One region of the Slackia sp. CM382 genome, then DNA from elsewhere that is predicted to be linked to it. Evidence: predicted binding sites of a transcription regulator. Region 1 holds the regulator's gene; the other holds the start of a gene.

Region 1 (3,410 bases):
GCGGATATGGTCCGGGCGACCGGCTGCGACGGCGTGATGATCGCCCGCGGCGCCCAAGGCAATCCCTGGATCTTCGCGGACGTCCGACGGGTGCTCGACGGGATGCCGCCCGCGCCCGATCCGACGCGGCAGGATCGCGTCGAGATGGCGCGCAGGCACATTCACCTGCTCTCGTCCCGGCTCGGCAACACGGTCGTGTACATGCGCAAGCACGTGATGTGGTATCTCCATGGCGTGCCGGGCGCGTCGCGCGCGCGGGCCGCTTTGAACGCCTGCGTCACCGTGGACGACTTCGACCGCGTGCTCGACGAGCTGCTCGCCGATGCCGCGCGCATCGAGGAAGAAGACCGGGCGTATCGCGACGTCTGAGGAGAGGCCGGCCCCCTCGGGGCCGAACGGCCGGTTCGCGCGGCTTTTCGAGCATGACGTGGCGCATCGGTGTCGGAACCGTAACTTTTGATGCTCTCTTTAGCACTTACGGCATTCGGCTGCTAGAATCACCCATGCACGCATGGGCCGGCATCGGCGCCATGCGCGGATGTATCATCGGACGCCGTACGGAGCAAGGGGGGTGCAGGCATGCTGTCGAGCAGAAGGCAGAGGGTTCTCGAAGCCCTGATAGAGGAATACGTCGCGTATGCCCAGCCCGTCGGCTCGCGCACGCTTGTCGACCGCTACGAGCTGGGGGTTTCTCCTGCAACGGTCAGAAACGAGCTTTCGGTCCTCGAAGGCGAGGGGTATCTCCGCTCCCCCCACACCTCTTCCGGGCGGATCCCGACCGACATCGGCTATCGCGCCCTCGTGGACGACCTTCTCAAGCGCGAATACGGCGAAGAGGCGCTTTTGCCTGTCTTCGACGAGCTTCGGCATGCGGCCGCCGAGGCCGACGGCCTTATGGACAAAGTGTCCGAGGCTTTGTCTCATCTGACCGATTCGCTGTCCGTCGTGCTCGCGCCGTCCGTGATCGGTGCCCGCGTCAAGCAGGTGTCGCTCGTGTCGATGTCGGCCCGCTGCGCGCTCGTCGTCGTGGTGACCGACGACGGGCAGGTCTTCAACCGTTCGGTCGATTTCGCTTCCGACGTGGACGCGGGCGACCTTGCCGCCGTGCAGAACGCCATCAACGCCGCCATTGCGGGGCGGTCGGTCGTCGATATGAAGGCATCGGCCCCGACGGGGTCGGGCGTGCTTTCGGAGGCGCTCGGCCGGACGATCCTCGACGAGATCGTCGTCTGCCTCCATCAAGAGGATTCCGCGCGCCTGCATAGCCTGGGGCTGTCGTCCCTTTTGCGCAAGCCCGAGTTCAGCCGGACGAGCTTCGCCCTGCCGCTTCTCCAGGTGCTCGAGGACGACACCGTCCTCATGAGGCTGTTCGACCGTTCCGACGCGCTCGATGACGTGAGCGTTTCGATCGGGTCGGAAAACGGGGACGAAGCGTTCTCGGGCGTCTCGGTCGTCGCCGCGCCGTACGGGTCGGGCCCCTCGCAGGGCATCGTCGCCGTCATCGGGCCGACGCGCATGAATTATTCGAATGTGATCAAGGCCGTTCGCTCCGCGAAGCGCGCCCTGCAAGATCTGTAGAAAGGTATGCCTGACATGGCAAAAGACCTGTACGAGGTGCTCGGTGTCTCCAAGGGGGCCACCGACGACGAGATCAAGAAGGCGTTTCGTCGCAAGGCGCGCACGCTGCATCCCGACGTCAACAAGGCACCCAATGCGGAAGAGCAGTTCAAAGAGCTGAACGAGGCATACGACGTGTTATCCGACGCGCAGAAGCGCGCCCAGTACGACCGCTTCGGCACCATTCCGGGCGCTTCGGGCACGGGCGGTTATGGCACGGTCGATTTCGACGACATGTTCGGCGGCTTCGGCATGGGCGATATCTTCTCGACCTTTTTCGGAGGCGCTGCGGGAGGACGCACGACGACGCGCCGCGAGGGACGCGACATGGGCGTCGGCCTGCGCCTGACGCTCGAGGAGGTCGCGACGGGCGTCAAGAAGGAGATCGTCTACGACCGCCTTGCGCCCTGCGATGCCTGCGGCGGCACGGGCCGTCCCGAGGGTTCGCACGAGGTCGACTGCCCCGACTGCCACGGCCGCGGGCGCGTGACCACGGTCCAGCGCACCTTCCTCGGCGACATGCGCACGGAAACGACCTGCGGACGCTGCGGCGGCACGGGCCGCATCATCGACAATCCCTGCGAGGAATGCGGCGGCCAGGGACGCGTGCCCGACCGCCAGCACGTGAGCGTCGAGGTTCCTGCGGGGATCCGCGAAGGGCAGCAGCTGCGTGTGAGCGGGTTCGGCGAGGCCGGCATCCGCGGCGCTGCGGCGGGCGACCTTATCGTGACCTGCCGCATCCAGCCGCACGAGTTCTTCGAGCGCGACGGCGACAACCTGCATGCGCGCATCAACGCAAGCTTCATCCAGGCCATACTCGGGGCCGATGTCGAGATATCGGGCATCTTCGAAGGCGAGAAGGTCAAGGTCCGCATTCCCGAAGGATGCCAGAACGATCAGGTCATCCGCGTGAAGAGCGCCGGCATGCCGCGCCTGAACAGCGATATGCGCGGCGATCTGTATGCGCACGTTTCGGTCACCATTCCCAAGAAGGTGACGCGCAAACAGCGCGAGATGCTCGAGTCGGTGGCCCAGGAGTTCGGCGAAGACGTCGCCGCCCCGCGTACGCCGCTGCAGAAGCTGCGCGATGCATTCAACTGACGCGTTCGAGGCTGGCCTGCGCTTTTCGATCGTCAACCTGGGGTGCAAGGTCAACCGTGTCGAAAGCGACGAGGTCGCGTCCATGCTCCTTGGCTCGGGCGGCATCGAAGCCGATCCGTCTTCGGCCGATCTCATCGTCGTGAACACCTGCACGGTGACGGGCGAGGCCGAGAAAAAGACCCGCAAGGCCGTGCGCCATGCCCTACGGGCATCCGACGACGCCCGCGTCGTCGTGACCGGGTGCGCATCCGCGATCGATCCGGCAACGTACGAAGCCATGGGCGAACGCGTCGATGTCGTGCCGAGGCTTTCCCTGCATGACTATCTCACAGGCATCGGCGCGCATGGCGCGCAAGGCGATCGCGAGCCCGCTTCATGCGCCGCGAAAGCCGACCGGTCCTTCGCGCTTTCCGATGCCGCGGCGGCGCGCGTCGGAGGATCGTTTTCGACGCGCGTTCCCGTCAAGATCCAGGATGGCTGCGACAACGCCTGCACGTTCTGCATCGTGCATGTCGCGCGCGGGAGGTCCCGTTCCCGCGACGCCGCGGCCGTCGAGCGCGAGGTCTCGGCGCTCGGGGCGGCGGGCGTGCGCGAGATCGTGCTTTCAGGCATCAACCTCGGTCGGTACCGATGCGGCGATGCGGGGCTCGCAACGCTCGCCGAGCGCCTGCTCTCATGCGCGCCCGAAACGC
Region 2 (3,410 bases), on a different contig from region 1:
TTCCGCGGCGGAGGCGTTCAGGCTCGTGGAAGCGCTCGATCCGGTGGCGCTCGTCGTGCTCGACGAGCAGGCGGCGCGCCTTTTGGAAGAGGCCTATCGCAGCCAGGTCAGGCTCGATGCGGAGGGATCGCTGCTCGGTCGGCCCGTCGCGGCCTTCTCCTCGTTTTCCGACGACCTGGCCTCGGATCGGCTGAAGCAGCGCGACTGGGCGCTGCTCAAGCGACTCAGGTCGAGGCTCGGTTGACGGCCTTCTGACGCACGCATGCCGTTCGGAGTCAATTTCGCAACAGAGGTTGCAAATGCCGTGCCCCATGGTATCTTGCACTTGCCGTTTCGCCCCTTGCGTATCTGGGTGCGCGGCCTGCATGTTTTACCAAGGGGGTAAGGAGCTCATCATGTCTCATCCTGTATTTGAAATCGATGAATGCATCGGCTGCGGCATCTGCGTGGACGAATGCCCGCAGGACGTCCTCGCCATCGAAGGCGGCGTCGTCACGATCGAGAACGAAGAGGCGTGCATCGCGTGCGGCGACTGCGTCGAGGAATGCCCGATGGGCGTCATCACGGAGATCGTCGAGGACTGACGTTCGCCGAGGACTCCCATGACCGAATCCCATCCGCACGCTTCGACCCATCCCGCGTTCGACACGCTCGTTGAAACCATCGCCGCGCTCCGCGATCCTGAAACGGGGTGCCCTTGGGACAGCACGCAGACGCATGAGAGCATCGCGGCGAACATGATCGAGGAAGCGTACGAGGCCGTCGACGCGATCGAAGCGGGCGACGTCGACCACATGCGCGAAGAGCTCGGCGACGTGCTGATGCAGATTCTCCTGCAGAGCCGCATGGCCGAGGAAGAAGGCTCCTTTTCCATCGATGACGTATGCAAAGACCTTGACGACAAGCTCGTTCGCCGCCATCCGCACGTATTCGGCGGCGCGCATGCCGGGACGGCGGCCGATGTCGAGGCAATCTGGGCGCAGGTGAAGCTTTCCGAACGTGCGGCCGCGCGGGCGTCCGACGGGCTGCTGGACGCGGTGCCCAAGAACCTTCCGGCGCTGCTGCAGGCGCAGAAGATTTCGCGCAAGGCGGCGGCCGTCGGGTTTGAATGGTCCAATGAGCAGGGTGTATGGGACAAAGTCGCCGAAGAGGTCGCGGAATTCAAGGCGGCGGCGACTCCCGAGGAGGCCGCGCTCGAATTCGGCGACGTCCTGTTCGCGCTCGTGAACGTCGCGCGGTGGCGCGGCATCGATGCCGAGAGCGCGCTGCGCGCGTCGAACGCGAAATTCCGTGCGCGATGGGCCCATATGGAAGCGGAAGCCGGTGGCTCCGACGCGCTGGAAGGGCGCGATGCCGCCGAGCTCGAAGAGCTGTGGCGATCGGCGAAGGCCGATGAATCGAAGGCCGGGAAGCCACGGACCGACGCGCAGGGGCCGGACGCGTAGAGAGATCCGGCGTCGCGCCCCTTGATTCGGAATGCAAGAATTGGGGGGGGTTGGAGGAATCGCCGGAAAGCTCCTTCGGGTTCAAACCAGGCATCTCCAGAATCGAAGCTGCACGTCGCCTTCCGCCATGTCCTGCGGCATCCCTCCGCCGACTGGTGCGCGTTCCTTTCGATGCGGCAAGGTTGCGATTCGGCGACGTTTCTTGACGTGGTGAATCGCGGGGCTACAATCTGCTTTGGCACTCAAGAGGTAAGAGTGCCAAACGGTATGTCACGCGAAAGGTCGTTTTCTCCATGCGCAAATTCAAGACAGAGAGCAAGAAGCTCCTCGATCTGATGATCAACTCGATCTATACGAACCGCGAGATCTTCTTGCGCGAGCTCATCTCCAACGCCTCCGATGCGGTCGATAAGCTCTACTTCAAGAGCCTGACCGATTCCGATATTCAGTTGGCGGCCGATGAACTGGGAATTCTCGTGTCCTTCGACAAGGATGCCCGCACGATCACCGTTTCCGACTCGGGCATCGGCATGACGTCCGAAGAGCTCGATCGCAACCTGGGCACCATCGCTCATTCCGGGAGCCTTGAATTCAAGACCGAGAATCCCAAGTCGAAGGGCACAGGCGACGCCGCTGACGACGAAACCGTCGCCGACGGAGCCTCCGCGCCCGAGGCGTCTGAAGGCGCGACGGCGGAAGCTTCCGCGCCGGCCGACGCGATCGATATCATCGGGCAGTTCGGCGTCGGGTTCTACTCGGCCTTCATGGTGGCCGACCACGTGCGCGTCGTGTCGAAGGCGTACGGATCCGACGAGGCCTTCGCCTGGGAATCCAACGGCATCGAGGGCTATACGGTATCCCCTGCCGAGCGCGCAGGCCACGGCACCGACGTCATCCTGACGCTCAAGCCCTCCACCGACGAGGCCGATTACGATTCCTTCCTGAGCCAGTACGCGCTCAAGGACCTCATCAAGAAATACAGCAACTACGTGCGCTATCCCATCCGCATGGAGGTCTCGAAGTCGCGCCCGCTGCCGAAGCCCGAAGATGCCGGCGACGACTACAAGACGGAATACGAGCAGTACACGGAGCTCGAGACCATGAATTCCATGGTGCCGATCTGGAAGCGCAAGCGCTCCGACGTGACCGACGAGGAATACGCCGAATTCTACAAGGCGGATTTCCACGACTTCGCCGATCCGTTGCGTACGGTTTCCCTGCATGCGGAAGGCGCGCTGACCTACGATGCGCTGCTGTTCGTTCCGAGCCGTCCGCCCTACGACCTCTATGCGCGCGATTTCAAGAAAGGCCTTGCGCTCTATAGTTCGAATGTCCTGATCATGGACAAGTGCGAAGAGCTTCTGCCCGATTATTTCGGCTTCGTGCGCGGCGTCGTGGCAAGCGACGACCTGACGCTCAACATCTCGCGCGAAACGCTGCAGCACGATCGCCAGCTCCATGCCATCGCCAAGCGCGTGGAGAAGAAGATCAAATCCGAGCTCGCCGGCATGCGCGATACGGATCGCGAAACCTACGAGGCGTTCTTCGCCGATTTCGGTCGCAGCATCAAGCTGGGAATCTACACCTCGTACGGCATGGCGAAGGGCCAGCTCGCCGATCTGCTCCTGTTCTATTCGGCCCGTCAGCGGAAAATGGTCACGCTGGATGAATACGTCGAGGGCATGCGTGCCGACCAGGGATCGATCTACTACGCCGCCGGCGACTCGATCGATCGCGTGGTCAAGACCCCGGTCGTGAAGTCGGTGCTTGCGAAAGGGTTCGATGTTCTGGTCTGCACCGACGAGGTCGACGAGTTCTGCATCCAAGCCATGCAGGACTATGCCGAGAAGCCGTTCGCGAACGTGGCGGGCGGGGATCTCGATCTGGCGAGCGACGAGCAGAAGGAAGCGGCCGAGCAGTCCGCGAAGGACAACGCCGGCCTCCTGTCCGCGATGAAAGATGCGC

Evidence for each region. The regulator HrcA, encoded in region 1, represses chaperone genes, less so after heat shock. The targets are predictions, from matches to a motif close to TNTTAGCANNCNNNNNNNNNGNNTGCTAANA.
Region 2: the regulator HrcA is predicted to act here: its motif matches at 1,679-1,709, upstream of htpG (molecular chaperone HtpG).

The regions. Positions count from the first base shown of each region.
Region 1 covers NZ_ALNO01000016.1:110,014-113,423, forward strand. The annotation lists gene dusB (tRNA dihydrouridine synthase DusB) at 1-369, shown strand, start outside; gene hrcA (heat-inducible transcriptional repressor HrcA) at 580-1,578, shown strand; gene dnaJ (molecular chaperone DnaJ) at 1,594-2,718, shown strand; gene mtaB (tRNA (N(6)-L-threonylcarbamoyladenosine(37)-C(2))-methylthiotransferase MtaB) at 2,705-3,410, shown strand, end outside.
Region 2 covers NZ_ALNO01000007.1:62,898-66,307, forward strand. The annotation lists gene HMPREF1155_RS03030 (hypothetical protein) at 1-244, shown strand, start outside; gene HMPREF1155_RS03035 (4Fe-4S binding protein) at 396-584, shown strand; gene mazG (nucleoside triphosphate pyrophosphohydrolase) at 603-1,445, shown strand; gene htpG (molecular chaperone HtpG) at 1,739-3,410, shown strand, end outside.